2 regions of the Priestia sp. USM5 genome follow, and region 2 is predicted to be linked to the other one. Evidence: riboswitches for the same ligand, from Rfam matches in the RefSeq annotation. Region 2 holds a riboswitch; the other holds the start of a gene.
What was found. A riboswitch is a leader RNA that binds a small molecule or an ion and turns the genes downstream of it on or off. The one in region 2 is predicted to bind preQ1.

Region 1 (4,428 bases), 810 kb from region 2:
AAAAAAATAATTATGCGTAAAATAATAGTTTATTTTTGTAAAATATGTTTTTATATGTTAAAGTATAGCTTGTATTAATATTCAGGCGATGATATCGCTCTTTTTGGCAGATTCCTTTTTTAGGAGTCTCTTTTTTTTCTAAACAGAAGCAAGAGATCGTATGTCAATCAAAAAAAGGAGATAAGCGTAGCCGCTTATCTCCTTTTCTTTTTAGCATTATCTAACGCTAAGTTCTTTTTCACTACTTTTTCTAAAGCAACTTCCACGTGAACATTTTTTTCATCGATGTCATTCACAAGCACGACGGTTCCTTTTCGTCCCTTAATCTTTAAATCATCACCCGTAGAAGGAATGTTTTCCCTCAGCTGGCTTAATAGAAGCTTTCTGTTTTCAAAAAAGTGGACAGCCACCATTTTATCTCACCTAATTTCATATGATATGTGTGATACAAAGATGTGTATATGAAATCCTTCCTATACATTATGCCGCCAGGGGTGGTTTTAGAACACATTGAATAGACAATTGTTGCATCGATATATGAAATAAATAGGGTGGCATAGTTATAAATCTTCTATTCTTGGACATACTTATACTACTAATCTAAAAAGGGATGTGGATGAAAATGAAGGTGGCTATCGGATTAAGTGTATTTACGGTCGTTACAGGAGCAATTGCGTTAGGGTCAGTTTACTTTTTAGCAGGGATCTTTTCGTTTTTCTTAACGGTTTTTTCATAAAAAAATCCACCAAGAGGTGGATTTTTTTATTTAGCAGCGGCTTTTGTTTCATGAGGCGAATTGCCGATAAATCCAAATTTTCCGCCGACAACTTCTTTTACTTCGTGGATGACAATAAAAGAATTCGGGTCAATTTGCTGGATTTTCTTTTTAATTTTTAATAACTCGTTCTTTTTAATAACAACGTAGATAATGCGTTTATCTTTGTTGGCGTAGTAGCCATATCCATAAAAGATGGTAGCTGCATTTCCAAATTCACTGGTGATAACTTGCGCAATGTCTTTGTACTGATCAGACATAATCGTCATTGCTTTTTTGTTGTGGAAACCTTCGATAACAACATCGACGATTTTAGCACAAAGATAGACGAATATAAAAGTATAGAGGGTATTGTTGACGCCAATAGCAAAAACCGATGCTAAAATAATGACGCTGTCCATGTAGAACATGCTTTTCGAGATATTGTAGCCTTTTGTGTAGTTTAATAAATAAGCTAAAAGAGTTGTGCCGCCGGTAGATCCATCCGCGATAAAAATGAGTGCCAGTCCTGTTCCCATTAGTAAAGCCCCGAATACAATTCCTAAAATCATGTCGTGAACGTGAAAAGGAATATAGCTGACCAGACCTAAGAAAACGGACGTCATGACAGCTCCTAGAATCGTATAGAGAATCGTTTTTTTAGTTAGAAATTTATAAGCTAAGGCAATGAATACAAGGTTCACAAGAAATGTGCTGATACTTGTAGGGATATGAAATAAATAATATAAAACAAGAGCAATACCAACCGTACTTCCGTCACCTAATTTATTTGGAATGACAAAAAAATCAATGGATGCAGCAACTAAAAGCGCTCCGGCAATAATTAAAATGATGTCTTTATAGATTGTTTTCAATATGCAAACCTCCCTGATCATTAGGATATTTTTGCGTGGAATCTTGTTTTTACTAGTGTTTCACAAATGATAAAATAAAAAACGTCTTAGAAATTGTCTAGTTATAAAACTGATCAACTTCTAAGACGAAGAATTACGATACGTGTATAATGTCTTGAGTCTGCTTTTCTATGCTTCGATGTCACCGATTATATAAACCTCTGACCGCTATGTCAACGCTATGAGAGATGTTCAACTTTTCAAAAAATAGAAGGCGGTTTCCTACATGAAAAAAGAATCCTTTGCGACGGCGCAAAGGATTTTCAAATTTATTGGAATAGGGGGAATACGTTATTAGGATTACCATTTTCATAAATTAATATACCTTTATTTTTTAAAAAAATTTATTTGTTAATGACGATTGAAAGTTTGTAATTCACATGCTGATTTAGCTCTGTCAAAAAATCATTTAATTCTTCATTCGAATGAAATTTACATTCTAGTAAGTAGCAGCCATCGCCGCTGATTTTAAAGTTGTTGATGACGTACTTCTTCTGACTTTCTACAAATGTAAGGTAGGGGTGGTGATGAATGCTCTGCGTATAGATATTTAAAAATGCATGGACGGTGTAGCCAAGTTTTCGTTCATCAATGTTAATTGTATAGCCTTTGATAATGCCTTCATCTTCTAACTTTAATACTCTAGCAGAAGCGGCTTGTCCGGTTAAATGCACTTTTTCTCCTAATTCTTTCATCTTCATACGTCCATTTTTTGATAGCTCTTCTAGTATGCGCTTATCTGTATTATCTAACATCGCTACAAATCCTTTCGTATTTCAAATCAAAAGGGTTAACTACTTTATGTCACCTATGTATACGGATACGTCTTCTATTTTATACTAAAGAAAAGTAAGAAAAAAGAGCAGTCAATATGGAAGACATGAAAGCAGCAGTAGTTTGCAAACAGCTAGATTGACGAAAGCTTAAGCTTGCTGTATGATTCTTTGAGTGTTTACGTGGTTCGTAACCATCCCACGTTAAAAAACTAAGGAGAGAATAGTAAGATGAATATAAGAACACTTTGCGTCAACGGTCTTTTAGCAGCTATGTATATTGCTGTTAGCATGTTAATTCAGCCGTTTGGCTTCACCAATATCCAATTTCGTATATCAGAAATGTTCAATCATTTGATTGTATTTAATAAAAAGTACGTGTACGGCATTGTACTAGGGGTATTTCTGACGAATTTGTTTTTTTCACCAATGGTCGCTTATGATCTGGTGTTTGGGGTAGGACAATCTGTACTATCATTACTCATTACCATTTTTTCTATGCGCTACATTAAAAATATGTGGGCTCGTATGCTTATTAATACACTTGTGTTTACGTTTACGATGTTTATTATTGCGTTTGAACTGCACCTAGCATTTGATTTACCATTTTTCTTTACATGGTTAACAACAGCTGTTGGTGAGTTTGTGGTTATGCTTGTTGGAGCACCAATTATGGCGGCAATTAATAAACGTGTACAATTTAATAAGCTAGTTGGATAAAAAGATGCGGCTGTGATAAATCTCACAGCCGCATCTTTTTTTCTTTGTTATTCTATAAGTGTAGTGATAAACCCCTTATTATTGAAGAGCTTTTCACGCATGGACAAATTACCCATATCTAGCATGTAAAAAGAGCAGGTCGCTATTGCGTTCTGCTCTTTTTGCGTAACGCAATAGCGAGTATTCAATTAGATTATTTTGAAAGAAGAAGTGACAAATCTCACAGCGTGTTCTTTTTTCTTTTGTTACGATATACATATAGTTGGCAAACTCCTTATCGAAAAGTTTTTCGCACAACAACACATTACCTATGCGTAGCAATTAAAAAAGCAGACCGACAAGGTTTGCTTTTTTAATTGTGTATTTTTACCATTAAATAACTTTTTTGAGTTATAATTGTAAAATAATCTTTGTTACGAGAGAGGGGATTATTTTTTGAATAGAAAGTTAGGAATTCTTGTTTTATTAGTGTTAGCTATCTTATTTGCCGGGTGTTCAAAAGAAGAAGACAACGTTCCTTTAAGAGAACTAGAAAAAATCCATATTAACGTCATCAAAGAACAAAAGATGAAGCAAGGGATTTCGTATGAATTGGAATTCGTAAACAAGAGCGATTTGACCATCAAACAAAACGACGTATTTTTATCGTATCCACTAAAAATAAAAAACGGTTATTCTGAAAATAAATTTAAGGTGTTAGCAGAAGGCAATAAGTTAAATATTAAGCCAAAACAAAAGGTAAAGTTGACTGCATTTCTTCCTTATAAAGGAATTAATAAAGAAGCGTTAGCTATTGATGAGCCTGACGTAAAATGCATAGGATATTGGAATAAGATCGATGACTACCATCAATTTTCTTTTGGAGGATCTTTGAAGCGAGAATAATACATGGATTTGTTAAATGATGGAACTTATGAAGCGTGAAATCGTATATAAATCAAGGGAGAGATTTTATTGAAGAGATATGGACTATTTATCATTAGTTTCATCGTTTTCTTGGGTAGCTTTCAACTGCTATCAGGAATGATTCTTACGCTCTTATATGTTCCAGAAAGTTCGACTATGTGGAGCTCAATCGAAGGATTATCAAGTAAAGTAACGTTTGGCAGTTATTCTGGTAGCTTTGCTTTTATGATTCCCGCTGTAGCAGCTACAGCCGCTTTTTTTATCTCTAAAAAATGGGTTAGGAAAAGTGTATAAGAAACTAATAGCGGTGGTGAATAAACAGTGAATGTAGACACGGATAGATTAGTTAGCTTCTTTATTT
Region 2 (4,428 bases):
AGTCTTCATGGAAATCTCCATGGTTACGGAAGCTGAACAAATAAAGCTTTAACGACTTGCTTTCCACCATTTTTTCATCTGGAATGTAACTAATATAAATGGTTGCGAAATCCGGCTGACCCGTTTTTGGACATAAGCTCGTAAATTCCGGACAGTTAAATTTCACAAAATAATCACGATTTGGATGTTTGTTATCAAATGCTTCTAGAATCTCTGGTGAATATTCAAACAAATAGTTTGTTCCTTGATTTCCAAGGAGTGATACACCTTCTAATTCTTCATCTTTTCGACCGCTCATTTGCATTTCCTCTCTTTCTACGATTGTCATTCTAACAGCGTTTTTTTATTTTGTATATATCTGTTTTTATTTTTCTTTGTAAATTTTTTGCTATGCGCTTACACGCCTCGTTTATTTCCCCAAACAAGGGCGTGAACCTGCGGCAGAACTCTTACATCGTTCATGTTTTTAGCTGCCACTGCCTTGTCGATTAACCACTCATACTTTTTAAGCAATTCTTGTGTTAACGACGCATTATCGATTGTCGTTAAGTCCTCGTTGCCTACTTGAACAAAAAATGGAACCTCAGGATAACGTTCATGAACAGACGCTGCATACTCAAAGTCCTCATCATTAAATACAACGACTTTTATGCTTATGTGCGCCATGCGTTTTTCCTTTATTAATGTCTCTATAATATCGTCTAATACGGAGAAATTTGTTTTCATTAATGAACTTGGAGGCTTAGGAGAAATCGTTAAATCATCGATTTTTAGGAACCAATCCTGATAACGGCTTCCCTGTGTTTCAAGAGCTGCTTTTACCCCATGACTGTGCAAAAGCTCTACAAGTGAACCAATCGCCTTGATAAGCGCAGGGTTTCCTCCAGAAATGGTGACGTGATCAAAGCACTCTCCTCCAATTTCTTTAAGCTCCGTCCAAATTTGTTCTGCTGTTAGCTGACGAATATCGTTTTTAGCTGATCCATCCCATGTAAAAGCTGAATCACACCAGCTGCAGGAATAATCACAGCCTGCGGTACGAACAAACATCGTCTTACGTCCTACAACCATTCCTTCCCCTTGAATCGTTGGGCCGAATATTTCAAGTACTGGAATTGTATTAGCCACGTTTTTTCACCTTCTTTGGGCGGTAAACTACGTAACTTGTCGGCGTTTCCCGCACGAATACTTGTACGCAAGAAGGCTTATTTGGTAGTGTGTCTAGATATTCTTGAACCAACTCATAAATTTTACGAGCAACAACTTCAGTTGTAGGAAAATCATTTGGATTTTCTTCGTTAAAGATAGAATGATCGTTCAATAATGTATGATCAAATTGACCAGAAACAATTTTTTTCAATAGCGCAAAGTTTACTAAAAAGCCCGCTTCGTCTAATGTATCTCCGGCAACAGTTAAATTTACAAAATACGTATGTCCATGGACTTGACGGCATTTTCCTGCTTCTGTATGAGGAACAAAATGTGCCGCAGCAAACTGCATATCTTTGTTCAATTCATATTCATAGTCATGAAAGACTTGAGGATACATTTGTTGCAGCATTATTTTTCTCCTCCTTCTTTTGTTTGCAAGTATTGATCTAACCCGCGTTTTCGCAATTGACATGCGGGACATTCGCCGCACCCATCAGCAACAATACCGTTGTAGCACGTTAATGTTTTTTCACGCACATATTCAAGCGCTCCTAGCTCATCCGCTAACGCCCACGTTTCTGCTTTATCAATCCACATAAGCGGCGTATGAATCACAAACTCGAAGTCCATTGATAAATTAAGCGTGACGTTTAACGATTTCACAAATACGTCTCGACAGTCTGGATATCCCGAAAAATCAGTTTCACAAACGCCTGTTACGATATGACGGCCTCCGCTGTTTTTAGCCAGTACGGCAGCAAATGATAAAAATAACAGATTGCGGCCATCCACAAACGTTGTAGGCAACTCTCCTTCTTTTTGCTCAATTTCAATATCATCTCGCGTTAAGGCATTTGGTGCTAATTGATTTAAAAGTGACATATCTAGGACGGTATGCTTCACACCTAAATCAGCTGCGATAGCTTTTGCTACCTCTATCTCTTGACTATGACGCTGACCGTATTGGAAAGTAACCGTTTCTACTTCTTTAAAGTTTTTCAAAGCCCAAAATAGACATGTTGTACTATCTTGACCTCCGCTAAATACAACAATAGCTTTTTCATTTTTCATCATTATTGTTCGTCTCCTTTTTGATTGAAATCAAAAGAAGAAGAAACTTTATTGAACCGTTCGTTCCCTTTGTGACTAATTTTATAACACAAAAAAGAGACTGCTCTTTTCCAGCAATCTCCCTAAAAAGCAACTAAGATACACGTCCTCGCCAGCATACACGTCAAAAAGACGTGTTGATAGAAAAGCACGTGAAAGAAGACACGCTAAAACCGTGTCTTTTGTCATCAACGATGATCTTAGTTTTTTATAGAGGGAGTTTTCGAACCTCTCCCGTACATATACAAACGTGTACGGCGTTTCTTCTTGAATTGTCATCGTATACTATACCACATACGTATAAATAATGCTATGTTTGTTGGCTTCTATCACCTTTAGCTGCCTTATTTCTCTTTATATAAGAAAGCGCAATAAATAACAACGGAAAACAGACGCTTAGTACAAATAAATAAAACGGCCAGTAATATTTTTCAAAATAATTGAAGTATGCTGTATTTGGAATAATGTAATACGCCACGCCTGTAATGATTAGACCTAAAGGAAAGCTCAAAAAATTGCGCACCCGTAAATTACATAATTGAGCGATACTTAACTGAATAGCATAGAACACAATGACAACTTTAAAAAAGATAGATAACATCCAAATAATAGCTACTAATACTTCAACATGCTGTATCGTTGCACCTAACGAAATCATTTTTCCTAATAAATAAACTGGGTAGCTGTGCATTGATGCAATATTCGCGCCAAGAGCTAATATACAAGCCGCAACTGCAATCGTAATCGTCAAGCCCGATGCCACAGTGCCGATAACAATCATTCTTTTTACCTTTTTGCCATCTTTTATATGAGGCGTAATCATTAGCACAAAAATCAATTCCATAAACGGATTTCCTAAGAAATACGTGGTCCCTAACACTAAATCATCCATGCGGAATTCAAACAAAGGGTAAAGACGATCCAGTTTCATCTGAGGAATATTTAACGAAATTAACAATAAAAAAGGGACGACGATCCACGGTAAAAAGATTTCCGCGGTTCTCGCTATCACTTCAATGCCTAAATACCCTCCGTATATAACCGCTAAAATCACAAGAGCATGAATCCACGTAGGCAGCGTTTCAGGGACAATTTGCGTCGTCATAAATGTACTGATATCTCGAAGGGAAAACGTAGATTGAATGAACATAAAAAAAATGTAAATAAGAGACATACACGCTCCGGCGTAAGGACCTAGCGCTTTTTTAGCTATTTCAATGAACGTTTGCTGAGGGTAACGGTGCATCAGCCATAACAGCACCGCAACAATTAAAAGGGCAAAGCCAATAGCAAGCACACTACATACCCAGGCATTTTGTCTATTCGTTTCTAATAACGTAGCCGGAACTGCCAAAATAGCGCTTCCGATACAAAAAAAATAAATGAGAAAAAGAAGTTGTTTCGGAGTAATAAATTCTTTTATTTGCATCATACACCCCTTCTCTCCTACATGCTTACGTAAATAACAGATGATGAACGGTTTTAGTAAGAGGCTTAATGAGTTCCTCTAAAAAGTACAGAGGCGTAGGTACTTCTTTACGGAGTGTAATGGCTCCCCAAAAGAATAAACCCATACCTATAAGACAAAGATAGACAACGATTTCACGGTAATACTTTTCCTTTCGGAAGTTAATCATAATTTTTTTAGTCAAATAAGCAAGAAGTACGAGTAAGGCGATAAATCCCTCCATTTTCTTTCTCCTTAATGCTTCATTTGCTTCATATATGAGTTATTTAACGTGCCTAAGCGACGGATTTGAACTTTGGCATCTAAATCGACGGTTAAATCTTCTGCGTAAATTCTGTTCCAGTCTCTTTTCATTTTGTACCATCTCTTTACATCTTGTCTGTAAAACGTTTCTCCAAAACCGAAGATATCACTTTTATAATCTTTTTGAGCTTTTTCCACTGCGTCATTCATTTTTTCTTTTACGTCCGCTGCTGTTTTTCGTTCGAGCATATTGATTACAGCTGGGTCCTGTAAGTTTACTTGACACTCTACATCTGCCACGTTTGCTTCACCTTTTAAATCCACGTGAATATGAGGCTTATGGTTTTTCATAGAAGCCGTTACCTTCACGTTCGTTCGAAGCATTTCTACTCCGATGATATCGTGCTGTTTTTCTTTTCCTTCGCATGGAATAACAATTAACGTACTTTTTACAT

Region 1: linked by a shared signal. The riboswitch ahead of ACWATA_RS21870 (QueT transporter family protein) and the one ahead of queC (7-cyano-7-deazaguanine synthase QueC) in region 2 are both predicted to bind preQ1.

The regions. Positions count from the first base shown of each region.
Region 1 covers NZ_JBSGKN010000001.1:4,154,359-4,158,786, reverse strand. Annotated here, with positions in the region: gene ACWATA_RS21885 (hypothetical protein) at 195-413, opposite strand; gene ACWATA_RS21880 (YitT family protein) at 763-1,629, opposite strand; gene ACWATA_RS21875 (Lrp/AsnC family transcriptional regulator) at 2,013-2,423, opposite strand; PreQ1 riboswitch class I at 2,619-2,663, shown strand; gene ACWATA_RS21870 (QueT transporter family protein) at 2,673-3,161, shown strand; gene ACWATA_RS21865 (hypothetical protein) at 3,597-4,046, shown strand; gene ACWATA_RS21860 (hypothetical protein) at 4,116-4,361, shown strand; gene ACWATA_RS21855 (hypothetical protein) at 4,389-4,428, shown strand, end outside.
Region 2 covers NZ_JBSGKN010000001.1:3,339,722-3,344,149, forward strand. Annotated here, with positions in the region: gene queF (preQ(1) synthase) at 1-298, opposite strand, end outside; gene queE (7-carboxy-7-deazaguanine synthase QueE) at 397-1,128, opposite strand; gene queD (6-carboxytetrahydropterin synthase QueD) at 1,121-1,561, opposite strand; gene queC (7-cyano-7-deazaguanine synthase QueC) at 1,561-2,226, opposite strand; PreQ1 riboswitch class I at 2,457-2,500, opposite strand; gene ACWATA_RS17895 (GerAB/ArcD/ProY family transporter) at 2,573-3,694, opposite strand; gene ACWATA_RS17900 (hypothetical protein) at 3,717-3,953, opposite strand; gene ACWATA_RS17905 (Ger(x)C family spore germination protein) at 3,965-4,428, opposite strand, start outside.